DNA from 4 places in the Paenibacillus rhizovicinus genome. Region 4 is predicted to be linked to each of the others. Evidence: riboswitches for the same ligand, from Rfam matches in the RefSeq annotation. Region 4 holds a riboswitch; each other region holds the start of a gene.

Region 1 (7,858 bases), 460 kb from region 4:
ACTCCGGATTGAAGTTGACATCGTCCAGCACTTCCTTGTATTTCTTGTCCGGATTGTTCTTGATGTAATCCCGAACGATGGCGATGTCCGCCACGACGGCATCTGCGCCGCCTTTATCCAGCTCCAGCAACGCGACGGCATTGCTGTCGAACTTCTTCAAGTCCGTATTGCCTTTCCCCATAATCTTCGTCATGAGCGTATCCGCCGTCGTTCCGCCCTGCAAGGCAACCTTCTTCCCCTTCAAATCCAGCGCGCTCGCAATGGCACTGTCTTCCTTGACCATGATGACATTCTTGGATTCAAAATACGGCATGGAGAAATCGTACGTCTGCGCCCGATCCGCTGTAATCGAAATGCTCGATACGCCGGCCTGGTACTCCTTGCCCTGTTTGACGCTCTCCAGCATGGCATCCCAACCGACGTTGCGCACCTCGTATTTCAGCCCTGCTTCCTTCATCACCGCCGCGAGAAAATCGATGTCGAAGCCCTTCAGTTCGTCCTTATCCATGAATTCCATGGGGGCGTAGCTGGCATCGCTGGCAAACTGGTACGTCGTCTCGGCGGCGGCATTTCCGCTGTCACTGCCGGTGTTGGCGGCAGTACTGCTGCCGTTGCCAGAGCCGCCATCGTTGGTGCCGGAAGTATCGGCCGCTGCTCCGCCTTCGGTATTTTCAACCTTCTTTGCTCCACAGCCTGCGAGCATGATTACGCACATTAATGTAATGATACCTAACATAAACTTCCTGTTCATCCTACGTCCCCCTCATGAAATCCGAATCATAAGCCAATTCTATCAAGGAAAGTTCGGGTATTCAATTCATTTCCAGAAATAATGTTAGATTATCTAACATATAATCTACAAAAAAGACGCCCGATCCGCAGCACGCTCGCTGCAGAACCGGACGCCTAACGTTCCAACGCCTATCTTCTACTACTCTTCTTCTTCCCCTAATGCCATATTCGGATTAAAGTCCGCCACGACCAAGACATCCATATGACGGCCTTCGCGCAAAATCGTATCAATGACCGGTTTCTGCTTCAACCGGCTCCAGAAACCGCGGCCCGACTGTCCCAGAATCATCTGCGTGCTCTTCAGCCCGTTCGCCTTCGCAAGCAGCGCATCCGGAATCCGGTTCGCGGTAACGCCCTGCTCCGCTTCGAACGTCCCTCCGAGCCGGTCGACGAGATCCTTGATCTCCTCGATCCGCTGATCGCAGGCAGCCGAGCGTTCCCCTTCGGGACGCACGTAATGCACATGCCAATCGGCCTTCAGGCGGTAAGCGATACGGAAGCCGCGGCGAATGAGGCGTTCCGCGTTCTTGCCCGTCGTGACCGCGACGAAGATGGACTCGTGCCGGCGCCAAGGACCGCGCAGCGAACCGTGGCGTTCCCACGACTCCAAGCGCTCATCCACATCGTCGGCGATCTCCCGCAGCGCAAGCTCGCGGAGCGCGATCAGATTGCCGGTCTTGAAGAAGCCGGCAAGCGCGCCTTCCACATCTTCCGCCTTGTAGATCAATCCGTCCCGCATACGCTCCTGCAGCGCGCTTGGCGCAACGTCGATCAGCTCGATTTCGTCCGCCAGACGGAGAAATTGATCCGGCACCGTTTCACTCACGATCGTCCCCGTAATATGTTCCACGGCGTCCTTCAAGCTCTCCAGATGCTGCACGTTCATCGTCGAAATGACCGAGATGCCAGCATCCAGGATTTCGCGAATATCTTCATAACGGCGCTTGTTGCGGCTGCCCGGGACGTTGGCGTGCGCCAGATCGTCGATCAGCACCACCTCGGGGTTGCGGGCGATGATGGCTGCAACGTCCATTTCTTCGGTCCCCCGCTCCCCGGCTTCAATCCGCGGAATAGCCGTCAACCGGCCGACCTGAGCGTCCGTATCCGCCCGGCCATGCGTATCCACGTAACCGATGACGACATCGATGTCCTTGCGAAGCAAATCATTGCCTTCGCGCAGCATCATATAGGTTTTCCCCGCTCCCGGCGCCGCGCCAACGTACACCTTGAACGTGCCGCGCCGGATGCTTTCGATCTTCTTCTCGACTTCCTGCTCGCTCAAACGGCGGTAAGGCTCGGAAGGCGGTTTCGACACCGCGCGTTTCACCGGCAGCACCCGCTCGCCCTCATGCTCCGCACGGTCGGCCATGAAGAACACATCGATATTGCGCGTCTGTTTCAACAGGGCGCGCGCGATAGAGCCCTGACGCAGCTCTTCCGTTCGAGTCTGTTTGGAATGGCCCATGACGATCCGGGTCGCGTTAATCAGCATCGCGTAACGGATCAACGCCCGCGGCACTTGCTTGCGGCCCGAGATCGCGATTTCGCGGAAACCCGCGTCGATCTTCTCGACCAGCTTCAGGATCGACTTCTTGAACGCTTCCCGCTCCTTGGTCGGTTCCTGGCTGGTGTCGGTGAAGACGACGACTTGCAGATCGCCCCCGAGACGCTTGGCAATTTGCTGCCCGCGCCGAATGTAGATCGAACCATTAATATGGTACTGCGCCGCGACCAAGATGCGCTCGGATGCCCCGGAAGGACCGATAAAGCCTTGTTCCTCGCGGTATTTCTCCAGCGACTCGTTCACGCCCTCCGCCACCAGGCGCAGGGTCAATTCCCGCAGCTTGCCGACATTGCCGCGCTTCAGCAGTTCCGGGTCCTTCACGTTGTTCAGCCGGCCTTCGCTGAGCCGATTCAATATCGTCTCCGGCGACACGTCGATAAGGCGCACCTCGTCCGCAAGCTCCAGCAAATCGGCGGGCACGGTGCATTCCGGCGCAATGCCGGTCAGCTTCTGGGCTTGCTCCGTCACGCCTTCCAGCTCGTAGACGTTGACTGTCGTGATGACGCTGATGCCAAGGCTCAGCAAATACCGGATATCCTCACGCCGGGTCGGAAATTTCGCATCCGGACGGTTCTCATGCGCCAGCGAATCCACGAGCAGCACTTCCGGATTGCGTTCCACGATCGCATCCAAATTCAAATCCTTCTTTTCCACGTCGCCTTTCATCCAATGGATGCTCGGAATACGCTCTAAATCCGCGAGCTGTTCAACGGTTTCCGGACGGCGCATCGTCGAAACGGCGCACACGACTACCTCGATCCCCTGCTGCTTGAGCGCTTGCCCCTCGCGCAGCATATGATAGGTTTTTCCGGAGCCGCTGACGGCGCCGATATAGATTTTTAGTCGTCCGCGATGGATTTTAGAAATGGATAATAACAATTCCTCCGGAGTTTTACGCCGGTAGCCGGCCATAACAACAAGCCCCTTTCCTGCCCTATACCTATAAATTTACATTCTTCCTTGAAACTTATGCTCCATATGAAAACGAACATCAAAAAGAAGCCAACGAAAAACGGCCTCTATCTAGAGGAACGCCCCTCGCGGCTTCTTGGCACAGATATAAAAAAGTGTCCATTTGCACGCACATTCGTCGCCTCTCTCGGATCGCTTACGAGGTTAGCTGTCGGATTCGGACTTGAGAGCTGCCCTACCCGAGCTTGGCGGCCGCGGCTGCCTTGCTCAGGATTCACCCCAGGCGCAAGCTCCGAAGAAGATCTTCAGATACTTGGCATGCCATTGGTTCCCCCGTTTTCCACTGCTCGGAAATTCAGCGTGATCAATTACATCGTTTAAGCACGAATCGTATGTTACGCTTGCCGTCGCCTTTTGTAAAGGAAGTTCGTACGCACTCCGCTCGCGTATGCAGTCAACCGTGCCAGATATAACGCTTACAAATGAAGCGATCTCCAGCATCCTCCCGCATCCTCACTATATGGCTGTTTTTCGCAAAATCGGACAGCAGCGGAGGCCGATCAACGCCGCATTCGCCTATTCCCTGCCAAATGATCAAGGAATCCGGCTGCACGCATCCGCTTCGGCCTTCCACGTACACTAGATTAGACATTTCCGGTCGCCATCTCGATGCCCCGCAGCAGCAGGCCGATCAGGAAGCCACATAGCGCACCGTTCACGCGGATCCACTGCAAATCCTGCCCGACCTTGTCTTCGATCAGTTCGACGAGCTGGTCGTTGTCGAGACGGTCCAGGTTCTCCCTGACGAAGGAGCCGATCCGCACATGATTGCGCTCGATCAGCGCCGCGGCCTGGCCCTTGAGCCATTGCTCGGCATCGTCGACCAGCGCTTCGTTCTCTTCGAACCGGTTCATCAACCCTTCAATAAAAGGCCATGTCGTCGTCGTAAAAGCTTCGCCGTGCAGGAAGTCGATTCCCTTCTCCCGCAGGAGCTCAACCAGCTTGTACAGCTCGCCTTCAATATCGAAAGCGTTCAGCAGCTCGTCGCGCATGGCGTCAAGCTGGCCGGATGCCGCCAATTGCGTAATCAGCAGGTCCAGCGCTTCGCGCAGCTTGCTCATGACGACAAGCCGGCGCTGCGTGTCCGGGATCTTCAGCTCATTGATCTTGGCAAGGATGAACGACTGCAGCATCGTTCCGAGCTTATCCTCTTCCAGGTAGCCGACGAACGCATTGACCGCGAACGCCATCAGGCCGCCCAGGTTCAGCCCTTTAATGAGCGTCATGACCGCGCTGCCGAGCTCGCGGCGCATGCCTTCCGTGGCAACCCACGTTTCCGCGCGTTCTAACAGCATGTCGAGCATCCGTTCGTCCATGCCGTTCTCCTCCGCCTTCCGCAGGAAGCTGCGAAGCGCGGCCTCGAGATCGATCCGCCGCACGGCCGCCTGAATCTCTCCGGCCAGCATCGGAACGAAGCGTTCCGCGTCGACGCTGCGAACCACGCCTTCCAATAGATGCGGAAGCCGTTCACTGTGCACCGCCGAATGCAGCGCGCCGCGGACGGCGGGCAGCAGCTGCCCCATCAGTTCGAACTGCTTCAGCTTCTCGAGCATGCTCTCTTTGGCAAGCAGCCGGTCCTCCAGCACGCGCACGATGCCCTCGGACATCTTCTTCCGATTGCGCGGCAGCAGCGCCGTATGCGGAATCGGAATGCCCAGCGGATGGCGGAACAGCGCCGTCACCGCAAACCAGTCCGCAAGCCCCCCGATGACGCCGGCTTCAAAACCCGCGTGCAGCAGCCCGAGTCCCCCGCCGCGGAACGGAATAGTCGCAGCAAAACCAGCCGCCATCACCCCGAGCGATATATTGGCAAAATGTTTATTTTTCTTCGATTCGTTCGCCATATTCTTCCTCCTAGGATTGCTACTTACACCATACCACTATGAGGGAACCTGTTGCAAAACATCTGCGCGAACCGACGGGCCTTAGCGGCCGGCAACCCGCACGGCTGGTGAAGCTATGCAAGGCCATGTAACTACTACATGTGGTCTTTCCGTCGGACCCAGGTGAACCGTAATTACTACCTTCCGCATTCAGCCGTCAAAATATGACGATATGTCTATCATTTCAACAAACACTGACTAGATACATCTATAAAGAAGTTATATCCGACTTCAAGCTAACTTCAGGCAAATAGTAAGGAAGAACGCACAACGTAAAGTGTGTCCGCATGCGGACGAAAACAAGCCCTCCTCAAACGTCAGTTCGAAGAAGGCCGGGATGGCGGGCACGGCAACCTCCAGGCCCAGGGCGGAGCGGAACCCTTGGGGTCCCTTATGCATGGGGAGTTCCAGGGGGTGTGACACACTTTAGGGTATGGCTAGGAAAGATGTGCTGCCGACTCTAACGAACCGTATACGTCTTATACCAACAAAATAATCATCTGAATCCGGCTAAGGAATCCAGCACGCCTTATTAAGGCAAAAATGACTCGCAGGCAGGTCCAAAAGGCCAACTAGCGCTGCTGGGATTCGTTAGAATGTAAGAAGCAGAATATAAGGGCAAATAACGCCAACTCGATTCGTTAGCATCGGAGACATGATTCAAAGCGGCTAGCGTTCAACTGATGGCTGGCCAATAGCTAATAAGGACGCCGCCTGAAAGTGTGTCCGCATGCGGACGAAAACGAGCCCTCCTCAAACGTAACTCGAAGAAAGCCAATGTAGCACACACGACAAATTTCCGGGTCCAGGGACGGAGCCCCTGGGGTCCCCCTTAGGCAAGGGGGATTTAGGGGGTTGTGAAACGCTTTTGAACCGCTTTTGAAAGCTTCTGACCTAGACACTAAGAAAAGTAAAGTGTGTCCGCATGCGGACAAAAACGAGCCCTCCTCAAACGTTAGTTCGAAGAAAGCCAATGTAGCACACACGACAAATTTCCGGGTCCAGGGACGGAGCCCCTGGGGTCCCCCTTAGGCAAGGGGATTTAGGGGGTTGTGAAACGCTTTTTGAAGGTTTTGAACCGCTTTTAAAAGGTTGTAGAACGCTTTTGACCTAATTTTAAACGTTATTAAATAAAAAAAAGGAGGGTCAAAGGGGCCCCGCCCCCTCACCGCTCCGCGAGGAATTGCTGCCGATACTCCGTAGGCGTCACGTTCATCTTCTTGCGGAACACCTGCGTGAAATGCCGGACGTCCCCATAGCCAATCCGCTCGGCAATGTCCGCAAGCTTCAAACCGTGCTGCTGCAGCAGCTCCTTCGCCTGCTCAATGCGCAGGCTTATCACGTACTCCTTGTACCCCTGCCCCGTCTTCTGCTTGAACAATTGGCTGAAGTAAATGGGATTCAGGAACACGACGGACGCCACCTTCTCGAGCGACAGCTCCTCGTTGTAGTGCGCCTTCAAGTACTGCAGCGCCACGTCGATAGCATGGTCGCTGCTGCCCTCGGTCCGATCCGCGCCGGGTATGGAAGCAGCTTGACGCAGCCGCTTCACTTCCTGCGCGATCCGTTGAAAGTCGGTGATCGTGCCGGACTGCGTAATATGGAACGGCACCTTGAGATAGTGGCGGAGATGCGTCTTCAGCTCCGTGAGCATCGCTTCTACGCCCGCCGGGTTCGAGAAATGAACGATGGCCAGCAAGGTCTGCCGGTCGAAATTGACGACGAACCCCTGGCCATGCCGGTCCACCAGTTCAGACAGCACGTTCTCGATAATAAAATGCTCTAGATGTACCGGTTTGACCGCCTCTTCGATGTGCGCAAGCACGAGGTGGAAGTTCGGATATTTCTCAAAAATCGGCGCAATGTCCAGGTTGCCGATATCCAGCCCCGTCGCAAGCCGCTGGAACACCGCTTCGCGCAGATACTTCAAGTTCTGACGCAGCATATCCCCTTCCAGCGACATCTCGGTCTCCGCCTGCGTCTCCAGGGCCAACTGCTCCATCAGCTCGATGAGCCGCTGCTTGCCGATCGGCTTAAGCAGATAGTCGCGCGCGCCAAGCCGCACCGCCTCCTGGGCATAGGAGAATTCGGAATGCGCCGAAATGACGACCCATTTCACCTGCGGATATTTGCGGCGCGACATCTTCATGAATTCCAGACCGTTGATGCCCGGCATTAAAATATCCGTCAGCACGATATCGATCGGCCGGCTTTCCAGGATGCCGACCGCCTCCTCGGCCGAGCCGGCCAGATGGATCGTATAAGCGGGAAAAGCCCGCTTGATCGTGCGTTTAACACCTTCACGGATAACGCTCTCGTCATCCGCGATAAGGATGTTCACTGCCATGCAAGGCTCCTCCTTCCTTCTGCGGCAGGATCGGGATCGTAATGATCGCCGTCGTCCCGCGATTCCGTTCGCTGATTAATTCCAGTCCGTACGCGCCGCCGAACATATGCTGAAGGCGCCGCTGCAGATTGACCAGACCGATGCCGCCCTCTTGCCGTTCCGATTCCTCGTTCACATCCTGGACCGTGTCGTCCTTCGCCCGTTTCAGCGTCGCGTTCAGCTCGGCGAGCGTCGCGGCATCCATGCCGATACCGTTATCCGCGACCATGATGCGCAGCTGGCGATCCTCTTCCTCCATAT
Region 2 (7,858 bases), 1.1 Mb from region 4:
GAAGCGGATGCGATTCGTTCATCCGAGCGCGGAGGCCGAGTCCAATATGGTATTGATTGAAGCGGTCCGGGATGCTAAGCCGGAATTAAGGATGCTTCCACCGCTGATCGTATACAATGAGCAGCGGCAATATAATGAAGAACTGATGCGTATTTACTACGGAGATCACGCAGTCGATGCTGCGGCGAAGGAGACGGGCAAATGATCGTGCAGCACAGCTTTCAAACAACCGGAAAGTCCGGGAGCCAAACCGCCGGAACGTTATATTTAGTAGGAACACCGATCGGTAATCTGGAGGATATGACGTTCCGGGCGATACGTATCTTGAAGGAAGTCGATATGATCGCCGCGGAGGATACGAGACAGACCCGGAAGCTGCTGGCCCACTTTGAAATCAATGCTCGGCTTGTCAGTTATCATGAGCATAATAAGGATGCAAGCGGGCCGGAGCTGATTCGATTACTGGAGTCCGGTCAGTCTATTGCGCTCGTAAGCGATGCGGGACTGCCGGCGATTTCGGATCCGGGGGCGGACTTGGCAGCCGCGGCAGCAGAGCGGGGGCTGGCCGTCGTGCCGATTCCGGGCGCGAATGCGGCATTATCGGCGCTCATCGTCTCCGGCCTGCCGACGGAGCGGTTTCTCTTCGCGGGTTTCCCGCCGCGCGATCGCAAGCCGCTTACCGCTTGGTTGAATAAGCTGCAGCGGCAGGAAGAGACCCTGATCTGCTATGAGTCGCCGCATCGCATTGCCAAGACGCTGCCCGTGATGCTGGAATTATGGGGAGATAGGAGAATCGCGATGGTCCGCGAGCTGACCAAACGGCATGAAGAAATCGTCCGCGGTACAATCACGGAGTGCATGGCTTGGTTAGAGGAGCATCCACCCATTGGCGAGTACTGCCTGGTTATTGCAGGGATCAGCGCCCTTGAAGCAGCAGCTGCGCAGCAGGAAGAGGGTTCATGGTGGACTTCGCTCAGCGTGGAAGAGCATGTGGCTCATTATGAGGCGCAAAACGATGACCGTAAGGACGCGATTAAAAGGACGGCCGTAGATCGAGGGCTTCAGAAGCGGGATGTTTATAATGAAGTCATGAAGAAATAAAAAAAGACCCCCCTGGCCATATTGGCCCAGGGAGGCATCAAGGAGTATGAAAAAGGTTAGAATTAACAAATTGGATAATATCATTATAACCTATAAAATTCGTTTTGTCTCTTATTTTGTAATAGGAGTTGGCATTTCCGTCAAACAAACATTGCAGACGATTTTTCCTTTAAAATAAGCGACGTTTTCGGCGTTTCCGCAGAAGATACAAGCAGGCTCGTATTTCTTCAGCATGATCCGTTCGCCGTCTACGTAAATTTCCAGTGCATCCTTCTCTCCGATGCCCAACGTGCGGCGCAATTCAATTGGAATAACGACGCGACCGAGCTCATCAACTTTGCGAACGATACCAGTAGATTTCATCATAACTATCATTCCCCTTTCATATTGTTCAGTCGCCACGATTCGACAAAATTCTATCAATTTATGTCTTAATAATACCAACGTTTCCCATAATAGTCAACACGCTCTCCATGGCGAACAAGAGCAGTAACAGCCACAATTTCTCTACAGTAAAGCATTCAAATATACTTAATATAGTACAACAACGCCGTACATATTGGAAATAGAAATGTGACACAATTCGACAATTGTTCGACAATTATGTCGAAATAACGAACGATGGGAGAGTGTGTAAAATGGCTGATGGACAATCCAAGGAACGTCTTCCCGAAGAAAAAGTATTCAAGGATCCGGTTCACAAATACATTTATGTGCAAGATCAGTTGATCTGGGATTTAATCAATACGCGTGAATTCCAACGCTTGCGCCGTATCCGGCAATTGGGAACTTCGTATCTGACTTTTCACGGAGCCGAGCACAGCCGATTCTCTCATTCTCTCGGCGTTTACGAAATAACCCGAAAAATTATTTCCCAATTCGAGCGAAGCGGTTACGCCGGCTGGCCGAAAGAAGAAAAGCTCGTCGCCCTATGCGCCTCGCTGCTTCATGATATCGGACATGGCCCGTTCTCCCATTCTATTGAAGACGTGTTTGACGCGCACCATGAATCTTGGACCTGCCGTATTCTACTCGAAGATACCGAGATCAATCAAGTCCTTCGTCAATTCGATCCTTCGTACCCCGAACGGGTCGCTGCGGTGATCTGCAAAACCTATCATGAACCGATCGTAGTCTCCTTAGTATCGAGTCAAATGGATGCGGACCGCATGGATTATTTGCTTCGGGATGCTTATTTCACGGGGGTTAATTACGGTACCTTTGATTTGGAGCGGATATTGCGGGTTCTAAGGCCGCATCAGGGACGGATCGTCGTCAAGGAAAGCGGGATGCACGCCGTCGAGGACTATCTCATGTCTCGTTATCAAATGTATTGGCAGGTTTATTTTCACCCGGTGACGCGAAGCTCGGAAATTATCCTCAGGCAAATATTTCGCAGGGCCAAGGAACTTCACGGGGGTGGCTATACCTTCAAATGGATGATGTCACCGCTCGAGAAGCTGATTTCCGGGACAATCGATATTAGAGATTACCTGGCGCTTGACGAAGCGCTTGTTCAGACCGCCTTCTCCGCATGGGCAAACGAAGCGGACGCCGTGCTGTCTGACTTATGCCATCGCTTCTTAGACCGCAGGCTCTACAAGTACATTACGATGGATCAGCCGGACGAGAAGCTGTGGCAGGAAATCCGAAACCAGTTCAGCGCCATTGGCCTCCATCCGGAATATCACCTGGAAATTGACTTTCCGTATGACATGCCCTACCATGTTTATCGTCCGGGCTCGACGAAGCGTGCGGATAAAGAAGAAAAACCGCCGATTCTGCTGCTGTCGGGAGAGGACCATTTGTCGGAAATCTCTCGACGTTCCGATATTGTCCGCTCCATTACAGGCATCCATCAAGGGAAGTATCACTTGTATTACCCGGAAGAGCCGCTGCTTGAATCAGCGCACCGGCTGCCCGCGAATATACGCGAATTATTTGCTTTAATGTAGAAAGGGGTTACGTTCAACGTTATGTTAATCGACACGCATACGCATTTAGACTCGCATAAATTCGACGAAGATCGCGAAGAGGTTATTGAAAGAGCATTAGCAGACGGCGTACAGAAGCTGATCAATGTCGGCTTTAACCGGGAGACCATCCCTACGACGATCGCGCTTGCCGAGAAGTATCCATTCATCTATGCAGCCATCGGTTGGCATCCCGTCGACAGCATTGATATGCAGCCGGAGGATCTGGACTGGATCGCTTCATTATGCGATCATCCCAAGGTCGTGGCCATCGGTGAAATCGGTCTCGATTATCATTGGGATACGTCGCCGAAGGACGTTCAGCAGCGCGTTTTCCGGCAGCAGATCGCTCTTGCCAAAGAGAAACGCAAGCCAATCGTCATTCATAACCGCGACGCGCATGAAGATGTCGTGCGGATTCTCCGGGAGGAGGGAGCCAGCGAAGTTGGCGGGGTGATGCATTGCTATTCCGGCAGCTGGGAAACGGCGAAACAATGCCTCGATATGAACTTCTATATTTCCTTCGGGGGACCGCTTACATTTCAGAATGCGAGGGTACCGAAAGAGGTCATGGCTAAGGTGCCGCTGGACCGGCTGCTGATCGAAACCGATGCCCCTTATCTGGCTCCTCATCCCCATCGCGGAAAGCGAAATGAATCGGCTTTCGTCCGTCTTGTAGCAAATACGATGGCGGATATTTTAAGCAAATCTTTAGAAGAAATTGGGGAAATTACGAGCGAAAATGCAAAGAGATGTTTTGGAATCTCATGAAAACGAGACTGAAAGTAAGCATTTAGGAGAAATCCGGTGATAAAAATGATTTTTGATCAGAAAATCGCTTGATTTTCACGGATTTTTCCTTGGAATTCACTAAAATCGTCATTAATCAGTTCTTTACAATGTGCAGCGCTAGACTGTATCATTCATTTCAGAGCTACAAAAGATGTATTCGTTTTCCAATTAATCGCTTAATCTCCGGCAAACGGAGAGCGGGGGAACCAATTGTTGAAACTGTTCGTATCATAGCGGACAGCAGAGACATTGAAAATCTTCTTGGGGTGAATTTCGCAGTGGGATGCATGAAGTTTTCGCTTCCCGAGCGAATAGGGCGACTCTCACGCCCGAATCCGACAGCTAACCTCGCAAGCGTCTATAAGAGAGATCAACCTCGTGCATGCAATCCATGCTCCCATTTTCTAATGGAAGCCACGAAACAGATCCTCTGTCGTCGGGCTTCTTTTTGTTTGAATAATGCGTAAACTGACGACATAGGGTGTATCGTGGAGGTCGCAAGCCGGGGAGGAATATGGAAAATGCGTGCTAAGCACGCTAATACTTTATAGTCGCGTCTATTATCATGCATAACAAGGCGGCGGGGCTATGTAAGGAGGACCGAAGAAGTGGGAGCACTCCAGCTTAAGGACACCCATGGGAAACGATCATCCAGCATGTCTTTCGCATTGCGATGGAAGCATGAGAACGTGCGTTTAATTGTGCTAAGCGCCATGATCTCAATCGCTATGACTTTCATGTTTTTGGTGTTGTTGTACGGAACGGCTGACAAGCATGTCTCCGTAGTATTGAATGGACGAGAAACCATTGTCTCCACGAAACAATGGGTCCTTCAACGCCTACTGGATGAACAAGCCATAACTATTGGCACGCACGATAAGGTGTCGATGCCGCTGGATGGCGGAATAAGCGACGGCGACCGGATCATCATCGATCAGGCGGTACCGCTTGTTGTTAAGGCTGATGGCAAAGCAAAGACGTTGTACACGACAGAGAGAACTGTACAGGCGGCGATCGATCAGGCTGATATAGAGGTTCGCGGTCAAGATAAGGTATTCCCTTCGCTAACGGCTGCGCTAGAACCCAATATGACCATCACGGTCACGCGGATCGACAAAAAATACTCCGAGACGACTTACGACGTTCCATTCACGGTCGTGAAGAAGAACGACGAGAAACTCGAGCTCGGAAAACAAAAGCTTGTCCAGCCGGGCAAGCAAGGTAAAGTCGTCAAACGTTACGAGACGGTCTTTGCCGACGGCGTACTCGTTTCGCAATCGCTCGTCGAGAAACTGACGCCGCAGCCGGCGGTGAATCAGGTGGTCTCGGTCGGAACGAAGAAACCCGAGCCGAAAGTAGCTGTGCTGTCCGCCAAGTCCCAATCGTCCACGATGACGAAGCGGGGCGTTACGTTCAGCGCGAAGAGAGTGATTAAGAACGTCACGCTGACGGCTTACTCTGCCGGCGTTGCATCGACGGGCAAAGCGAAGGGCCATCCGGAATACGGCATTACCGCATCGGGTACGTATGTTACGGAAGGTCGTACGATTGCAGTCGATCCGAAGATCATTCCTATCGGCTGGTGGGTCTATATTGAAGGCATAGGCTTCCGCCGGGCTGAAGATACGGGCAGTGCCGTCAAAGGCAATAAGATCGACGTGTATTTCGAGAGCGAGTCTTATGCGAATCGCTTCGGACGGAAACGGGGCTACACGGTATACGTGCTGGGACCGAAAAAGCCGGAGTCTCTATAGAAACCCGGTTCGTGCAGTCATTTGATTAGCTCTGTGAGGAAGGAACAGGCTGCGCTGTATGCAAAGGCAGCGATAACCGTTTCTTCTTCATTCATATCGTAATTCATGCTTAAATATGCCATGATAAGGAGAGGCGCTGCCTCTTCTTTTTGCATGTTTGTCTGATTCGAATGTTTGGTTTGAAAGGAAGGTATGGGCGTCCATGATCAAGGAAATCATTGTCGTCGAAGGCAAGGACGATACGGTGGCCATCAAGCGTGCCGTTGCGGCCGAGACGATTGAAACAGGCGGTTCCGCTATCGGCGAGGCCGTGCTGAAACGAATCGAGCTGGCGCAGCAGCGGCGGGGCGTTATTATATTCACGGATCCCGACCATGCGGGCGAGCGGATACGCAAAATCGTCGCGCAGCGCATTCCGGGCTGCAAGCACGCGTTCCTGCCGCAGTCGGAGGCCCTCTATAAGGGAGATATCGGCGTCGAGAACGCTTCTCCGGAAGCGATACGCCACGCACTGGCGAATTTGCGGACAGAAGCTGCCGAAGGGACTGGCGCATTGGCGGAGGTCACGATGGAAGATCTCATGCAGGCCGGTCTGCTCGTCCACCCGCAAGCGGCGGAGCGCAGGCTGAAGATGGGCAATCTGCTCGGAATCGGGTATGCCAATGGCAAACAGTTTTTTAAACGATGCTCTACGTTCCGGATTACGCGGGAAGAATTCCAGCGCGCGCTGCAAACGATGGAGAGCGAAGGAGAATAAACAGCATGACAGAAGGATCTAAAGCGACAGTGGATATCAGCTCGCCTAAGCGCACGAAGGACATTATCGCCAAATACGGCTTCACGTTCAAGAAGAGCCTCGGACAGAACTTCCTGATCGATCAAAATATATTGCGTAAAATCGTCGGTGCTGCAGAGCTGGACGAAACGAAAGGCGCGCTTGAAATCGGCCCGGGCATCGGAGCGCTGACGCAGCAGCTCGCTTCCGAAGCGGGACGCGTTACGGCGATTGAGATCGACAACCGGCTGATTCCGATTCTGCGGGATGTGCTGTCGGATACGCCGAACGTGCATGTCGAGCACGGAGACGTACTGAAGCTCGATCTGCGGGAGCTGATGGAGAAGCAGTTCGCAGGACTAACCGGCGTTAGCGTCGTGGCGAATTTGCCTTATTACGTGACGACGCCGATTCTAATGAAGCTGCTGGAGGAAAAGCTGCCGCTCGAGAACATCGTCGTCATGATTCAGAAGGAAGTTGCGCAGCGCATGGCCGCGAAGCCGGGCGGCAAGGAGTACGGCAGCCTCAGCGTCGCCGTGCAGTATTACTGCGAGCCGGAGCTGGTCTGTATCGTGCCGCATACGGTGTTTATTCCGCAGCCGAATGTCGATTCGGCGGTTATTAAGCTGGCGCTGCGGGACAAGCCGGCCGTCGAGGTGGAGGACGAAGCGTTCTTCTTCCGCACCGTACAGGCTTGCTTCGCGCAGCGGCGGAAGACGATCGCCAACAATTTGACCGCGTATGTCGGCAAAGCTAATCGCGAGCTGCTGGGGCCCTTGCTGGAGGGCTGCGGCATTGACCCGTCCCGCCGCGGCGAGACGCTGTCGCTGGCGGAATTCGCCGCGCTCGCTCATGCGCTGCGGCAAGCAGGCCTGCCCGCATAGGCCTAGAGGCTTGAGATCAGCAGGGAAGGCGAAGGAAGAGGCTAATGCGTTGTTTAAAGGGCGAGCAGTCGTTTCTTCTTCCTCCGCAAAACATGATAAAGAAGCGCACCATCAGGGGCGTCTCCCCATAGGATAGACGAAGAGGTGATTTGCCCATGATGCAAGGGGACCTGGTCGTCCGCAAATCCTACGGCGGGGACGTCCTTTTTCGTGTTGCGACAATCGATCAGCAAACAGCTATTCTGAAGGGTACGGACTATCGTCTGCTTGCAGATGCACCCATAGTCGATTTATCGGTCGTTAAGGACGGCGATTTGCCGGTTGCCATCCGGCAAGCTCGGCTCAAGGCCGGAGAATCGACGCAGCGGATGCAGGAGGAGCGCGAGCAGCAAATCATTCAGCGGGAGCTGCTGCGGGCGCAAAACCAGAACCAGCCTTTCTTCGAGGTGCCTGGCAGAGTGCTGCATTTGGATGGCGACAGTAATTATATGAAGAAGAGCATGCAGCTGTACACGCAAATGCGCGTTCCTGCCCATGGCTTATTCGTGCATGAGTCACAAATGGCCGATGCCGTATATC
Region 3 (7,858 bases), 790 kb from region 4:
GTCGGCTTCCATGAACGAACATATCGGATCCGTTCAAGCCGTCGTCGAAGAGACCGAGAAAATGCAGCAAATCGTCATGCAGCTGCAGCGCACGATGTCCATCTTCAAAATCTGATTACATAGCGCAAGAAAAGCCGCTCTCGGTTGAACCGAGGCGGCTTTTTCATTTTGTGCTGCAGCTTTAGCAGTCCTTGAACTACTTGGAGCTTTTACTTTATAGGCCTTTAGCGTATTCGTATCCGACCGACTGCAGGAAGGCGCGCGCCAGCACGGCATGGCCGGCTTGGTTAGGATGCACGCGGTCCCATGCGAGCGTCCCGGAATACAGATGCTCCAGCACGCGGTTAAACGCTTCCTGCGTATCGATGAACAGCGTATCGTATTTGGCGGCGATCCGTTTGACCGCGGCGCCGTACAGATCCATCTGCGCCCGCATCCGGTCGTTCGGATTCGGCTCGATGAAGAACGGCGTCATGAGGACGAGTCCCTTCAGCCGCGGCAGCGTGCTTGCGACAAGCGCCTCCAGCTTCTCTTCATACTCTTCCAGCAAGACATGCGATTCCCTCATCGTCGGAGAATCGAATTGACGCCAAACGTCATTCGTTCCGATCATGATGGACAGCCAGTCCGGTTTCAAGTCCAGAACGTCGGTCTGCCAGCGCGCCTCGAGATCGCGGACCGTGTTGCCGCTAGTCCCAATATTCACGACGCGGATGCCGAGCTCCGGGTATGTCGATGTGAGCAGCGCATCCACGACGCCTACATAGCCTCTGCCGATCGCGTTAAACAGTCCTTCGCCGACAGGTCTTGCACGTTCGCAATCCGTAATGGAGTCGCCGATCATGACCAGCTTCTCGTTTTTGCCAATACGCATCGATGCGTACCTCCTCTTAGTATTCTCCCAGGAAGAACTGAATCGTCTTGTCATTAAATCCCGGTAAGCCCTCATGTCCGAAATCCGGATAGATTTCCAGCCGCTTCGGCGCGGTGATCTTATTGTAGGCCGCAAACTGCGTGGACGGCGGACAGATGGTGTCCATCAAGCCGACAGCCATCATAACCTCGCCTTGAATCCGGTTAGCCAGATGCTGAATGTCGATGTAGCCAAGCTTCGTGAAAATCTCATCTTCGCGCACATGCTGCGGATCGAAGTGACGGAAGAACGTTTTCAATTCCGAATACGCATCCTTCGCCAAATCCATTTCCCACACGCGGCGATAATCGCTGAGGAATGGGAAGACAGGCGCAAGCTTCTTGATTCTCGGCTCAAGCGAGGCGCAAGCGATCGTGAGCGCTCCGCCCTGCGATCCGCCCATCGCGTATACGCGCTCCGGATCGACTTCCGGGCTGTCGATGGCGATTCCGGCCAATTGCGCGCAGTCCAAGAAGATGTGACGGAACAGCAGATTGTCCGGATGGCCGTCCAACCCGCGGATAATATGGCCGTTCAGCGTGTTCCCGATAACGCCGCCCGTATCCTCGGAAGAGCCGCCTTGCCCCCGGCAGTCGAGCGAGAAGATGGAGAAGCCGAGCGAAACGATACTTAGTTTATCTGCCCATTCTCCCGCATTGCCGGAGTAACCATGAAACTGCACGACGGCCGGATGCGGCTGCTGCGAATGGCGCGGTCTGGCATATTTGGCATGAATGCGTGCGCCTTTGACGCCCGTGAAATAAAGATCGAAACATTCGGCTGTCGGTGTTTGGAACGCGCTTGGCACGAGTTCGATCGCAGGGTCCAGGCCCCGCATTTCGGTCAGCGCCCGTTCCCAGTAAGCATCGAAGTCGGAAGGTTTCGGATTGATTCCTGAATACGCTTGCAAGTCTTTCAGCGGCATATCGATTGTTGGCATCTGCTCTCCCCTTCTCATACATGATTCCTTATTATGTTACGTTCTAAGGACGGGCGCTGTAAAGTGCCGATCTGGACTTTTTGTTGAATGTTCGGCGCGATTGAGGGCAAAATGACATCATCAAAGGTGAAACGGCAGTCGACGGTCCAAAGGCGGCGCAGCGCGTTTCATTCCGGTGAAATATAAGCTTATATGTAAGCTTCGCACTTATAAAGACTTGTATTTCGAGGAGGGAAGAATATGCGGATGTTTCGGGGACCGCGGAAAGCGCTGCTGCTCGCGCTGGCATGGACGCTATTGTCCTCCGGTTCTGCGGACGCGTCGTTACAGGGAGGGGCCGTACGCGTACGGGCCGCATCGGATCCCCCTGCTGGCAGCAGCCAGGGCCAGAGCCAGCACAAGCTTCAAAGGCTGCAGCTTCCCGCCGAGCCCTCAGTCGATGAGAACGCCTTCTCTGCCCAGACGCGCAAGCGCAAGAAGCGAAATCGCGCCAAGCCGATATCCTGGGTCGCCCTGCAGCAGCAGTATCCAGGCTCCTTCGTGATTTGGGGACCCCGGCGCTACCGCCGAGTCGCGCTCACGTTCGATGACGTGCCCGATCCCAGATATACGCCGCAAGTGCTTGAAACGCTTGCCCGCTATAAAGTGAGGGCCACCTTCTTCGTCGTCGGCCAGCGAGCGGCAGCCCATCCCGCTCTTGTGCGCCGCATGGTCAGGGAAGGCCATATCGTCGGCAATCATTCCTTGAATCATCCCGTCTTCTCCAGAATCTCGCTTTATGCCATGCAGCAGCAAATTTCACGAACGGATTGGACGCTTCGGCCCCTCGTCGGCTACAGCCCGCGTTTCGTTCGTCCGCCTTACGGCGAAATCGTGCCTGCACAGGTAGAATGGCTGAGAAGCCAGGGATACACGGTCGTGAACTGGGATGTCGATTCCCAGGATTGGCGCAGCTTGGACAGCCAGTCCATCTTGATTAATATCCGCAGAACGCTGCAGCCGGGCTCCATCATTCTGCAGCATGCCGGCGGGGGCGAGGGACAAGATCTGTCCGGAACCATTGCCGCACTGCCGCGGCTGATCAAATTGCTGCGCAGCAAAGGCTACGTTATCGTCACGTTGCCCGAGCTGCTCGGACGGCCAGCCGGACGCAAGCTCCAATGAAAGCGAACAACGGCAGCCCGCCGGGGCTGCCGTTGTTCGTTTTGCTATTCGTATGACTCATCATGAACGTTCGATAAATTATGGCTGTCGTCTTAGCCGGTAATACGCGGCTAATTAAGAATAAACACTTTGACGTTCTGGAATCCGAACGCGCTTGCCGACTTCTGGGATTGCGGAACGAAAATATCGATCCGGTTACCGTTGATCGCGCTGCCTTGATCGGTTGCCACGGCCATCATTCCGCCGGACGGAAGTCCATTGTAATCATAGCCTGTAATGTACACTTTGCTGCCCATTGGAATGACGTCCGGATCGACCGCGATCGTTCCAAGCTTCAACGGGTTTCCAAAGTAGTCGACCGGTCCCCAGCCGTTCTCCGAGGCCGCGGCCGTATAGGCGCTTGCTTTTACCTGCATGACGTCCGTGTACACGTACGACTTGCCGTTGACGCTCACGTGATCGAGCTCAGGCTTCTTCGCCGCGACTCTCTTGGCCGTCTTTGCTTGTGCCTGTTTCGATGCCGTCTTCTTCGTCTGCTTGGCGGTCGTTTTCACCGCGGTTTTCGCGACTTTCTTAGCTGCCTTCGGCGCTTCAGGCGATTTTGCTTCAGCCGCTACGGCTTTTGGAGCCGGTTTGACGGCTTCCATTTTCTTTGCTGCCGCCGGCTTCTCCTTGGTCGCGATCGGCCCTTCGACCCGCGCGGATGCTGCATGGGCGGAATCAGGAATAACGAGCTGCAGCCCTTCGTAGATGTTGGCCGCGTCCACGAATGGATTGGCTTGCATGAGCGAATTGACCGTTACGCCGAACTTGTTCGACAGTTTCCAGAACGTATCCTCTTCATTCGCCTTGTACATGGCCTGCGCGTTCGCCGCGTGCGTCTGCGTGAGAATGGCAATGCCGAGCACCGCCGTTGCAATGCCCTTCTTCCAGATGTGATTCATGTTGTCGATTGCCTCCTTTGATTTACGTCATAGACCGAGTAAACAAATCTATCACGTCATCGCGAAGATGACCGAACCGCTGACAGAAGCGGAGCAAAGAAGTCGTCGTCGCATGCGGCCTGCGAGGTTAGTTGTCGGATTCGGATTGAGGAGTTCAACCCTACGCACGTAGAAGTGCGATTCACCCCAGCGCCAAGGCGCGGTGAACCCGTCATGTGATGGTCATCAGATGACGGGAACGGAGCTATTAAGCTCCAAAAGATCCCCCGTACGAGTATCGTTTCGGCTCGCGTTATAGAATAACATAGCAATGTTGCCAAACCTACCGGTAAATTCGACCACTCGGCATGTTTTAACCATTTTTAGGAAGGGAAATCGTGACCGTCGTCCCTTTGCCGGCGTGACTGGAAATGTTGATTTTACCATGATGGCCTTCAATGATGCGGTAACAAACCATCAGGCCGAGCCCGGTTCCGCTCTCCTTCGTCGTGAAGAACGGGCCGCCGAGCAAAGGCAGCTGTTCCTTGGGGATTCCGATGCCTTGGTCCGTAATGGACACGGTAATGTTACGGGATCCGGATGACTTGAGCACAATCGAGACGGTGCCGCCTTTCGGCATCGCTTCAATCGCGTTCTTGAGCACGTTGACGAACACCTGCTTGAGCTGGTTCTCCTCGCACAGCAGCATGGCCGAATCCACGTTGTACGCGGCTTTGAGCTCTACGTTATTCATAATGGCCTGCGTCTCCAGCAGCGTCAGCACGCTCTGGATGATCTTGATCAGGTCGTGTTGGCGGAACTGATTGGCTTGCGGCTTCGCGAGCGCCATGAATTCCTGCACGATGGAATTAATCCGGTCCAATTCAACGAGCATAATATCGAAATAATCGTGATAGCTGTCGATTCGGGTCTTCAGAAACTTGGAGAATCCGATAAGTGACGTGAGCGGATTGCGGATCTCATGGGCAATGCCCGCCGCCATTTGGCCGACAACCGACAGCTTCTCCGACTGGATTAGCGCTTCTTCTTCCTTCTTGCGGTCGCGAATATCGCGAAACACGCTCTGGATGACCGTCCCTCTGCCGGGGTAGTGGCGGATTCGAATGCTGGAGGCCTCGACATCGATGACTTCGCCGGAGACGCTGATCAGCTTCGATTCCGCGAAATCGCTCGGCTCATCCGTTTCGAACACCTTCTTGAGCCGCCTTCTCGCTTGCTCGCGGCAGTCAGGATGTACGTAGCGGCGCACTTCGGGATTCGCGAGCAAATCCGCCTCCGTCAAGCCCAGCAAACGCAAGCCCGCTTGATTCGTGAATAGAACCGTTTCGCCGTCATGGACGAAGATAGGTTCGGGCAAATATTTAATCAACCGCTGATAGCTCATGGAATCCGGTCCCAGCTCGCTTACTGCTTCCTTCGCCGCGGCTATCTTCAATTCGAGCTTCCGTTTCACCGTTAAAGCAAGCAAGCGATTGCAATAGATGGCTTTCCGCCTCATGTCCCAACCTCCGAAACGATTCTACTTGATGAATTCGCTTTCGTCAGGCCAATCCCTTCGGCATTAAAAACAATTAATTTTGTTTCAAACTGGTTTCGCGGTCATTCCGCGCGTCATAATGGCAATCCCGTCCTTGAAGATCGGCAGCACCCGCAATAATAAACTTTCAGTCGGTTCCGAATGCCCCGTATACGTGCTAACGAAGCCCTGCACGTAATAAAAGAGCACGCGTGCGCGGTTCGTCACCGCTTCTTCGTCTTCGCTGCCGCTATCCGCCAGATCCGGACCGACGACAAGCTGCAGCGCCTGCCTCAAATGCGCGAATATGCGATTGCGGATCACATTGAGTTCGAGCGCCGGGGCCGGGTCGTCCACCCGCACGGAGCCCGTCATGAACAGAACCGTCTGCAGACTGCCGTTGCGTAAGCAGAACGCGACAAACCGATTGCAGACCGCCACGAGCCGATCGAACGGCGTCCCGGCTTGATTCGCCATCTCCGTCAGAAATGCGTCCTCCAGCTCAAGCAGCGACGGAATGGCGATTTGCTGCAGCAGTTCCTCCTTGTTCTTGAAATATAAATAAATCGCCGTATGCGAGCAGCCGGCCTGCTTGGCGATTTCGCGCATCGTCACGTGCAAATAGCCTTTCTCGGCGAACAGTTCCGCGGCGGACTGCCGGATCGCGGTCTTCATGTCTTCCGTCATTTGTTTGCGCTTCGAAATCATTGCGAATTCAGCCCCTTTATTTAGTAACCAATGGTTACATAATAAGCGAAGGCGGCCGCTATGTAAAGAAAAGCGGCCCCGTAAGGGCCGCTTTATGCGTCTGCGATGCGGATTAGGAAGTGAATTCCTGTACCCATTCGCCGTTATAGTAAGCAACGCCGATCTTGCCGTAGTGGCTGCCTAAGATGTTCGCTTTATGTCCCGCGCTGTTCATCCACGCCGTCATGACTTCCTGCGGCGTTTGTTGTCCCTTGGCAATATTCTCGCCTGCGTAAGAATAAGCGACGCCGTAGGCACGCATCATATCAAATGGCGATCCGTACGTCGGGGAATTATGATCGAAATAATTGTTCGCATACATATCCTTCGCTTTATCCAGCGCGACTTTCGTCAGCAGCGTATCGGATTTCAGCGCGGACAGGCCCGCTTTGGCGCGTTCCTTGTTCACGAGCGTCACCACTTGCGCGGCGAACGTGCTTTTATCCGCCGTGTTCGTCGTCGTGCCCGATCCCGTCGTTCCGCCGGATGTCGAACCGCCGGCGCTTGTTACGGGAACTTTCACCGTCATGCCTGCCCAAATCACGTTCGGGTTCGCAATGGATGGATTCGCAGCGATCAACGCGCTTAGGCTGACTCCGTATTTCTTGGCGATCAGGTACATCGTATCGCTGTTCGTCACTTTATACGATACGGAAGTATTCACGGAGGCTGCTTCTGCTTTCTGCAGTGTTGCTCCTGCTCCGAGAACGATTAAACTTGCTGCGAGTACGCTTGCGACACCTGTTCGAATTGGTTGCATCTTCATGAAAATCCTCCTCATGTGTTCGATATGTGACCGTCTGTCTTTCCGACGCCACCCATGGTAACACGTGAGAATCGTCATTTCATCTCATAAAATCTTCCACTCTGAATTTCCTAAGGCTCCCTAACGCTCGAGAAACCGGCGAATTTCCCGGCTTAAATCATGCTTGGATTCTGATACAGGAAGTGCTGCAGCACTTCATCGTCAACGTAATCCAGGCTGTCCGCCTTCTTCAAATTGCAGTCCGCGCAAGCGCATACGCAGTTCGCCGGCGTCGATAAGCCGCCCTTCGATTTCGGCATCACATGGTCGATGGTATCGCCGAAATTTCCGCAGTAGCGGCAAATATAATCATCCCGCTGCAGCACGAGCAGACGGAAATCCGTCTTGGTGTACAGCTTGTGAATGAGTCCGGGATGAATGATGCCCGCCGCGCCTTCCTCCACCATGCGGACGGCCATTTCCATCGGAATTTCCGTCGACCAGCGCTTGCCCGTTTCGCGTTTGCCGCGAAGCCGGATCATTCCGCGGCCGCGGTCGTTCAACATGGAAGTCTTGAAGGAGAAGCTGCCTTTGACGGGGATAATGATCCGGTCCGGAGGCCGCACGACGGCCGACTCCGCCTCGCTTGCTTCCGCTGCCGGCTTCCGTTTCGCGGATTTGCCATTGCCGCGGCGGCGTTTACGTTTGCGTTTGCGCGGAGACGCCGACGGTTCATGGCCGGCATGCTCTTCTGTTGGCGTTTCTTCCACTTCTTCGGATGCCTGCGGCACTTCGGCGGCATCCTTCGGTTCCTGCGTATCCGGACGCCGCAAATCCGTTTGCTTCTTCCTCTTGCGGCGGCGTTTGCGCTTCGGCTTCGACGGCACCG
Region 4 (7,858 bases):
TGCTCCGGTAATAACGGCGACTTTGCCGTCTAAGATTCCTTTGTCGTTCGCTGCATGCATAGGTATGATGAGACCTCCATTCCATGGATTGCGAATTGCTCCGCATCTTCTCATACCCGTTTTGTCCTAATTGCAACCAAATATACCTGCCGCCCGCGATCCGCCGAGCTTAACGGATCTTCCTGTATTGCAGCGGCGTCACGCCGAACGACCGCTTGAACAGCTCGATGAATTGCGACGTCGTCGAGAAGCCGCAGTCCATGCCGATCGCGCTGACCGTCTGCGCCGTGTGCAGCAGCCGGTCCTTGGCCGCTTCCAGCCGTTTGCGCAGGATGTACTGGCCTGGCGGAAGGCCGGTCTGCTCCTTGAACAGATGGCGAAAATGATCCTCGCTGTACCCGGACAGCTCTGCAAGCGTGCGAAGCTCGACGGGCTGCGTGAAGTTCTCGTCCAAGTACCGCCTGGCGTAGAAAAGCCGTTCCGGCCGGTGTTCGTCCTGCGGAGCGGCGGTCTCGGACTGGCGTCCCAGCAGCAGGATAATCTCGTTCAGCAAGAGATTCGTCCGCGGGACGTAGTGGGCTTTCTGGGCGAGCAGCTCTTCTTTCATCGTCAGCATGAGCGATAGAACGGTCCGTTCTTCCGTGTCGGCGATCAGGCCGTTCTGCAAGGGCACCGGGAAATCGTCGTAGCGGAAGCCGAAGAAGATGACCTCGGTTTCCTCGTCATGCCGCTCGTCGTGCATATAGTCGGGCCGTGTCATCGTCATGGTGCCGGGCGCGTAAACGAGCGTCCGGCCGCCCAAATTCATCGTTCCGCTCCCCGATACATAGTATACGAGCTCGTAGCAGCTATGCTTGTGGAAATCCACATAGGTGCCGGGTTCATGGGATTTATATAAGAAAAACTCCAGCTTGCCGTTCATGGAAGCTCCCAGCCTTTCGCCGAATCCTGATATTTCATAACCAGTCTATTATAGCGGCGCATGGTTGTCACCTCTATGATAAAAGAGCAGCAACATTACGGATGCGCGGGAGTGATCGACGGTGGCCAACGGGATCGAGCAGGGTTTGACCGAACAGGAAATCAGCCGTTATTGGGAAGACGGATTTCTCGTATTTGACGATATTTTGACCGCGGAGGAAGTGGAGGAGCTGCGTCTCGCTTGCGAACAGCCGCAAATTACGGCGCTCCGCTCGCAGAAGGATTACGAGACGAAGACGGTGCATTCGCTCGGCATTACGGCGCTTCACCCGGCCTTTCTGAAGCTGGCGAAGCATCCGGCGATCGTCGCCAAGCTGATCCCGCTGCTCGGAGCGGACATCGAGCTGCAGCATTCCAAGCTGGCGACGAAGCCGCCGACGAAGGGCGTGGGCATCTTCGCCTGGCATCAGGACTATGCTTTCTACCCGCATACGAACACCGATCTGCTGTCGGTCATGGTCATGCTCGACGATGCGACGCCGGAGAACGGCTGCATGCGGATGGTCAAGGGCAGCCATCGACTGGGGCAGCTGAATCATCTGAGCGACGGGCGGTTCGCGGCGGAATGCCAGGAGAGCCGGTATTGGGAACGGCCGGCCAATCCGAATGATATCGTGCTCATTACCCCGAAAACCGGCGGCATCAGCATTCATCATACCTTGACGCTGCATGGCTCGGATGCGAACGCGTCGGGCAAGCCGCGCCGGGGAATCGTATTCTCGTACCGGGCGTCTGATGCCTATCAGCTGGCCGACACGCTGTTCGACGACACGGGCCTGACGATTTGCGGCAGCAACAAGGGCATCGTGCGCTGCGCGGCTGGCGTCGTAACGCTGCCGTACCGGGGCGGAAACACGCCGTACGGCTCGGCTTGGAATCAAGTCGGCGGGTTCGCATGGGAGAAGAACGGAGAGAACGCGTAGGAGCAGCACACGTACGATTCGCGCACAATTCTCGTATAGATCGCGCTTAGATCGCCCGCGCAGACCGCGCGGACATCGCGCATGACAAAGAGCCATGAAGACCGCGCCGCGCGGTTCATTCATGGCTCTTTGTCATGGGGCGGCAATTCGTATCTGTACGTCCAAGCACGCTCCAATCGGCAAAACAGGCTGTCCCCGATCAAGATCGAGAACAGCCTGATTCATGTGGTTTAATACAGCGTTTGCGTCGCTTCCGGCGTGAACGGACGCAGTTCATCCTGGCGTCCTTCTTTGATTTTCTTCGCCCATGCGGGATCGTTCAGCAAGGCTCTGCCGATGGCGACGAGGTCGAATTCGCCGCGATCGAGCCGTTCCAGCAAGCCGTCGATGCTGACCGCTTCGGCGCCTTTCTTCTCTTTGAACAGACGCGTGAACTCGAGATCGAGTCCGACCGAGCCGACGGTGATCGTCGGTTTGCCCGTCAGCTTCTTCGTCCAGCCTGCCAAATTCAAGTCCTCTCCGTCCGCGAACGCGGGCTCCCAGAAACGGCGCGTCGAGCAGTGGAAGACATCGACGCCGGCGTCGACCAGCGGCTGCAGGAAGCGGCTTAATTCATCCGGCGATTCCGCGAGCTTCGCGTCATAGGCGCCGTCCTTCCATTGGGAGAAGCGCATGATGATCGGAAACTCCGATCCGACGGCGCGTCTGCATGCTTCGACGACTTCCGTCGCGAAGCGGGTCCGTTTCACGAGGTCGCCGCCGTAGCGGTCCGTTCGAACGTTCGTCACGCCCCAGAAGAATTGGTCGATCAGGTACCCGTGGGCGCCATGCAGCTCGATGCCGTCGAAGCCGAGCCGTTTGGCATCGGCCGCCGCCTGAGCATAAGCAGCGATCAGATCGGCGATTTCCGCTTCGGTGAGCGGGTCGCCCACTTGTTCGCCGGCCAGGTTGAGCCCGGAAGGACCGACCGACGGCGCTTCCGGATTCGTGCCGGTGCCGGGCTTGCGCGTCAAGCCGATATGCCACAGCTGCGGAAGGATTTTGCCGCCGGCTTCGTGAACGGCCTTAACGACGCCGGACCAGCCCTCCAAGGCGTTCGTGCCGAAGAAATGCGGCCACTTCGTGCTTGCGCCTGCCGCGGGATGATTGATCAAGGTGCCTTCCGTGACGATCAGGCCGACGCCGTTCTCGGCACGGCGCTTATAGTAGGCCGCCACGTCCTCGCCGGGTACGCCGCCGGGCGAGAAGCCTCGCGTCATGGGGGCCATGACGATGCGATTGTCGAGCGTCAATTTGTCCGAACGGAAAGGCTGGAATAATGCTTTAACGGAATTCGTGCTCATAATAATTCCTCCCTGCAAGTTATTCGGGCATCGTCTGCGCTGCAGTTGTACACCTTCAATGTACCCCTATAAATCGTTAAATTCAATAGAACTAGTCGGCTTAGGAACGTCGGGCTTGTCAGCGGCTTAGCAAATAGAAGCATGCCGAAGAAATTGGCAGCACTTTCCGCGAAATAAACGGATGCGCGCGTTTTCATTGCGATTTTTCGGCGAGAAGCCCGTTTGCGGACATCAGGCCGCTTTTTACAATTCCTGAGGACGGGACTACGATTAGTATCAACAAATGAATGGTATCCATTCCAATATCGCTGAATCCCTTTCGAAGGGGAACGGGGGAACCGCGGGAGGCGCCGATTGCCGGCGTCCGCCCAGGGGTGAATCGCGGGCAGGCATGGCTTGTCCGGGCAGGGCGCTCTCTAGCCCGAATAGGGCAGCTAACCTCGTAAGCGGACCAAGAGAGACAATCAGGCAAATGCGCGGCGGCACTTGTTTCTTTGTGCTGCCCGCGAAGCCGGGAGCGGAGATTTCTCTTCCTCTCGGCTTTTTTATTTTCCAAGAGGAGTGAAGGGACATGCAGGCTGCGCAAGCGGAACAGAATGGACGGACGAAGGTTTTCCTGCAAGAACGCATGGATAGCACGAGGATTGCGAGAGTCGAGTGCTTCCGGTTCGACGGCGAGGCGGCGCGGCTGCTCGTTCCCGGATGCGGCAGCGGCGATTGCTGCGGCATGGTGAAGCTAAGCGCGGCGGAAGGCGACTGGGGTGCCGGCGTCTTTCGCGAATGCCGCTTGAAGGGGGATTTCGTTCAGTGGGCATGCGCCTTTCAGCGGGTGAAGCGCGCGACGCTGGCCGAAGGGCTGCGCGAGGCGCTGCTCAAGCAAGAGAGCTGGGGGAACGCGCGGACCGCGGCGTTTCTGATGGCGCTTCAAGCGCTGGCGTCGGGCAGCGCGTTCAGATCCGGGACGGGAGCCGCGGGACCGCTTCCCGCTAGCTTTGGCGATCCGGCGTACTGCTTCCGGCATGCCGAAGCGTACGTCATTTTCTGATTCGGCGGCAGCGGATTGGCGGCACGGGGAGGGAAAGAGCCTCATTTTTATGTTTTTTTTACACCTGGAGCGGAATCTCTTTACCCCGAATTTATGGGAAACGGGATTAAGATGACTTTAGGCAAACGCGAGAGCGAGGGACAGGAGGCAGAAGCGTGAACGGACAAGAGCTTGAAACGAGCCCGGCATGGGCGCCGACATCGCCACAGACACAGATATCGACATCGCAACAGACACAGATCCAGACATCGACGCAGACTCAGACATCGGCATCGGCATCGGCGCCGGAAACGATCGTAGTCCCGTCCTTAACGAAGGCCGGCGAACATTTCATCAAGCAGCTGATGGCGAAGGGCGTGCCGTTCACGGCCGTAACGAACAGCGCCGCCGAGCGGCAGCGGCTCTCCAAGCTCGGAGCAAGGTCCATCCTGCTGGTCAATACGATCGATGCGGATGAATGGCAGTCGCCGGATTTTCCCGTCGGCAAGGTGTTTCTGTTCGAAAGCAGCCTGTCGCTCTGCTGCAGATATTTGCGCATGGTGCGCCAGTGGACCGATCGGACGGTGCATGTCATCACAAGCCGAACGAATGGCCGGCTGATCTACAAGAGCCTTGGCGCCGATCAAATCACGCATTCCCAAACCGGGAGCGTAGCTTTTCTGCTGGACGCGCATAATACGGCAGTCTATGGAAAATCGTAACGAATGCGAGAGAGGTTATGGAGGAGGTTGCGCGGATGGTGAACGATTTTACGATGGTCGTCTTGGTGACGATCGTATTCGGACTGTTTTGGGGTTTTAAGAAATTTTGCGAGCGCGCATAAGATGATGCTTCCGAAGGAGGAAACGCCATGATCACAATGGGAATTATCGCCATCGCGCTATTGATCTATCTCGGGTTCGTGTTGGTGAAACCGGAGAAATTTTAAGCCTTGAAATACAAGCAAGCCTAAGCTTCCGCTTACCCTTAAGCTTGTATTTCCCCGGAACGAAACGCTCCGCGCCGCCGGAAGGAGGGCGACAGCCGTTTCGCCTTGCAAGGCTGCTTCTATAACGAGGAGGATATTTGAATATGGCTATGGGATTCGTACAAGTCGCCATTACGCTGGCGATCGTCATGCTGCTGGTCAAACCGGTCGGCACCTATCTTGTAAAAGTCTTTGCGCAGGAACGCACGGGGCTGGACCGGGTATTCGGTCCGATCGAGCGGCTGCTCTACCGGATCGCGGGCGTGCGCGAAGGAGAGTCCATGGGCTGGCGCGCTTACTTAAGCGCCGTGCTGCTGTCCAATTTTGTCATGCTGCTTCTATGTTATCTGGTATTGCGCCTTCAGAGTTATCTGCCGCTGAACCCGGACGGCATCGGAAATATGCCCGCAGGTCAGGCGTTCAATACGGCGGTATCGTTCATGACCAATACGAACTGGCAATCGTACAGCGGCGAGAACGGATTATCGTATCTGTCGCAATTGCTGGTGATTACGTTCTCGATGTTTACATCGGCGGCGACGGGCTTCGCGGTGGCGATTGCCTTCATTCGCGGCTTGATCGGCCGCAAGGACGACCTCGGCAACTTCTACGTCGACGTCATTCGTTCCATTACGCGCGTATTTCTGCCGCTTGCCTTCTTGGTTGCGCTGTTCCTGGTGTTTCAGGGGGTACCGCAAACGCTGCTCGGCGCCGTTCACGCTTCGACGCTGGACGGGGGAGAACAGACGATAACCCGCGGCCTCATTGCATCGCTCGAGTCGATCAAGCATCTTGGCACGAACGGCGGCGGCTGGATGGGCACCAATGCGGCGCATCCGTTCGAGAACCCGACGGCGCTGACGAATTTGGTCCATATTCTTTGCATGATGCTGCTGCCTACGGCGCTGATTTACGCGTTCGGTCTGATGATCCGCAATAAGAAACAAGGCTGGGCCGTGTTCGGCGCGATGAGCGTCATCTTCCTGGTCATGCTGGTGACCGTGTTCGTCGCGGAATACAAAGGCGTCGGCGCATTGGATGCCATGGGCGTTCACGGGAACATGGAAGGCAAGGAAGTGCGGTTCGGCATCTCGGAATCCGCATTGTTCACGACCGTAACGACGGCGGCTACGACAGGCAGCGTCAACAACATGCATGAATCGCTGACTCCGCTTGGCGGATTCACGGCACTTGCCGAAATGATGCTTAATAATGTATTCGGCGGCAAGGGCGTCGGCCTTCTTAATGGGTTATTGTATCTTATCCTATCCATATTTATATGCGGCCTGATGGTCGGACGAACGCCGGAATTTCTTGGCAAGAAAATCGAAGGCAAGGAAGTGAAGCTCGCTTCCATCGCCCTGCTGATCCACCCGCTCATCATATTGGCGCCGACGGCCATCGCGTTCCTCAGTTCGAGCGCGCAGTCGTCCATCTCGAACGGCGGCATGCACGGCTTGTCGGAGGTGCTCTATGCGTTCACATCGGGCGCAGCCAATAATGGCTCGGCCTTCGGCGGCCTGAACGCCAATACGGACTTTTACAATATCGGCATCGGCGTCGTCATGCTGCTCGGCCGTTACGTCTCGATCACGGCCATGATCGCAATCGCGGGCTCGCTGGCAGTCAAACGCGTCGTGCCGGTGACGACAGGAACGCTCCGGACGAACACGGCGTTGTTCTCGGGCATCCTGCTGGTCATCATCCTGGTCATCGGAGCACTAACGTTCTTCCCAGCACTGGCGCTGGGCCCAATCGCAGAACACCTGGCAATGCCTAAGTAATAAATAACAGGCCGACGAGCGTGCAAGACCGCGAGTCAAGCCTTCTGCTTTACGAGTTTAAAGATTGTAAAGAGTGACCGAAGGTCGGCAGAGAGTCGGAAAAACGAAGTGGTCGCCTTTGTAATCGGATATAAACCTCTAAATGTCTTATGAAATGAAATATATCCGAGTACAACAGCGATTGGAGACCTTTGCCGACCGTAGGGAATAACTTTATCCAAGCTTTATAAGGAGGATCACCATGGAGGCCAGCAAAAAAACGTATTCAGGAGAAATCATCGTCCAAGCGGCCGCGGACGCGTTCAAGAAGCTGAACCCCGCGGTCATGATCAAGAATCCGGTCATGTTCATCGTCGAAGTCGGGACGCTGATCACCTTCTTGCTCTCGATCAAGCCGGATCTCTTCGCCGCGGGCGGTTCCGGCCGGGGCTATAATATCGCCGTGTTCATCATCCTGCTCTTCACCGTGCTGTTCGCGAACTTCGCCGAAGCGCTGGCGGAAGGCCGAGGCAAGGCGCAAGCGGATACGCTGCGCAAGACCAAGTCGGAGACGACGGCCAAGGTCGTCCAGAAAGACGGCTCGCTGAAGCAAGTATCGTCCACGCAGCTGCGCAAAGGGGACATCGTCCGCGTCGATACCGGGGAGATGATCCCGACCGACGGCGAGATCGTCGAAGGGCTCGCGTCCATCGACGAATCGGCCATTACCGGCGAGTCCGCGCCGGTCATCAAGGAAGCCGGCGGCGACTTCTCGTCCGTTACCGGCGGTACGAGGGTCGTATCGGACTTCATCGTCGTGAAAGTCATGACGGATC

Evidence for each region. A riboswitch is a leader RNA that binds a small molecule or an ion and turns the genes downstream of it on or off. The one in region 4 is predicted to bind cyclic di-AMP.
Region 1: linked by a shared signal. The riboswitch ahead of GZH47_RS13140 (histidine kinase) and the one ahead of GZH47_RS11280 (hypothetical protein) in region 4 are both predicted to bind cyclic di-AMP.
Region 2: linked by a shared signal. The riboswitch ahead of GZH47_RS16060 (resuscitation-promoting factor) and the one ahead of GZH47_RS11280 (hypothetical protein) in region 4 are both predicted to bind cyclic di-AMP.
Region 3: linked by a shared signal. The riboswitch ahead of GZH47_RS07845 (3D domain-containing protein) and the one ahead of GZH47_RS11280 (hypothetical protein) in region 4 are both predicted to bind cyclic di-AMP.

The regions. Positions count from the first base shown of each region.
Region 1 covers NZ_CP048286.1:2,937,641-2,945,498, forward strand. The annotation lists gene GZH47_RS13135 (basic amino acid ABC transporter substrate-binding protein) at 1-751, opposite strand, end outside; gene GZH47_RS13140 (histidine kinase) at 932-3,268, opposite strand; cyclic di-AMP (ydaO/yuaA leader) riboswitch at 3,446-3,639, opposite strand; gene GZH47_RS13145 (DUF445 domain-containing protein) at 3,913-5,172, opposite strand; gene GZH47_RS13150 (response regulator) at 6,377-7,552, opposite strand; gene GZH47_RS13155 (sensor histidine kinase) at 7,530-7,858, opposite strand, start outside.
Region 2 covers NZ_CP048286.1:3,586,542-3,594,399, reverse strand. The annotation lists gene GZH47_RS16085 (tRNA1(Val) (adenine(37)-N6)-methyltransferase) at 1-205, shown strand, start outside; gene rsmI (16S rRNA (cytidine(1402)-2'-O)-methyltransferase) at 202-1,101, shown strand; gene GZH47_RS16075 (AbrB/MazE/SpoVT family DNA-binding domain-containing protein) at 1,213-1,467, opposite strand; gene GZH47_RS16070 (HD domain-containing protein) at 1,740-3,056, shown strand; gene GZH47_RS16065 (TatD family hydrolase) at 3,078-3,845, shown strand; cyclic di-AMP (ydaO/yuaA leader) riboswitch at 4,030-4,238, shown strand; gene GZH47_RS16060 (resuscitation-promoting factor) at 4,475-5,620, shown strand; gene rnmV (ribonuclease M5) at 5,823-6,377, shown strand; gene rsmA (16S rRNA (adenine(1518)-N(6)/adenine(1519)-N(6))-dimethyltransferase RsmA) at 6,383-7,279, shown strand; gene yabG (sporulation peptidase YabG) at 7,435-7,858, shown strand, end outside.
Region 3 covers NZ_CP048286.1:1,687,804-1,695,661, forward strand. The annotation lists gene GZH47_RS07825 (methyl-accepting chemotaxis protein) at 1-115, shown strand, start outside; gene GZH47_RS07830 (SGNH/GDSL hydrolase family protein) at 215-874, opposite strand; gene GZH47_RS07835 (acetylxylan esterase) at 891-1,853, opposite strand; gene GZH47_RS07840 (polysaccharide deacetylase family protein) at 2,094-3,017, shown strand; gene GZH47_RS07845 (3D domain-containing protein) at 3,128-3,961, opposite strand; cyclic di-AMP (ydaO/yuaA leader) riboswitch at 4,064-4,259, opposite strand; gene GZH47_RS07850 (ATP-binding protein) at 4,314-5,459, opposite strand; gene GZH47_RS07855 (TetR/AcrR family transcriptional regulator) at 5,544-6,185, opposite strand; gene GZH47_RS07860 (CAP domain-containing protein) at 6,298-6,990, opposite strand; gene GZH47_RS07865 (HNH endonuclease) at 7,143-7,858, opposite strand, start outside.
Region 4 covers NZ_CP048286.1:2,476,741-2,484,598, reverse strand. The annotation lists gene GZH47_RS11305 (SDR family oxidoreductase) at 1-60, opposite strand, end outside; gene GZH47_RS11300 (AraC family transcriptional regulator) at 170-922, opposite strand; gene GZH47_RS11295 (phytanoyl-CoA dioxygenase family protein) at 1,044-1,904, shown strand; gene GZH47_RS11290 (hypothetical protein) at 1,986-2,138, shown strand; gene GZH47_RS11285 (NADH:flavin oxidoreductase) at 2,135-3,247, opposite strand; cyclic di-AMP (ydaO/yuaA leader) riboswitch at 3,544-3,712, shown strand; gene GZH47_RS11280 (hypothetical protein) at 3,819-4,292, shown strand; gene GZH47_RS11275 (hypothetical protein) at 4,448-4,993, shown strand; gene kdpF (K(+)-transporting ATPase subunit F) at 5,143-5,220, shown strand; gene kdpA (potassium-transporting ATPase subunit KdpA) at 5,370-7,043, shown strand; gene kdpB (potassium-transporting ATPase subunit KdpB) at 7,285-7,858, shown strand, end outside.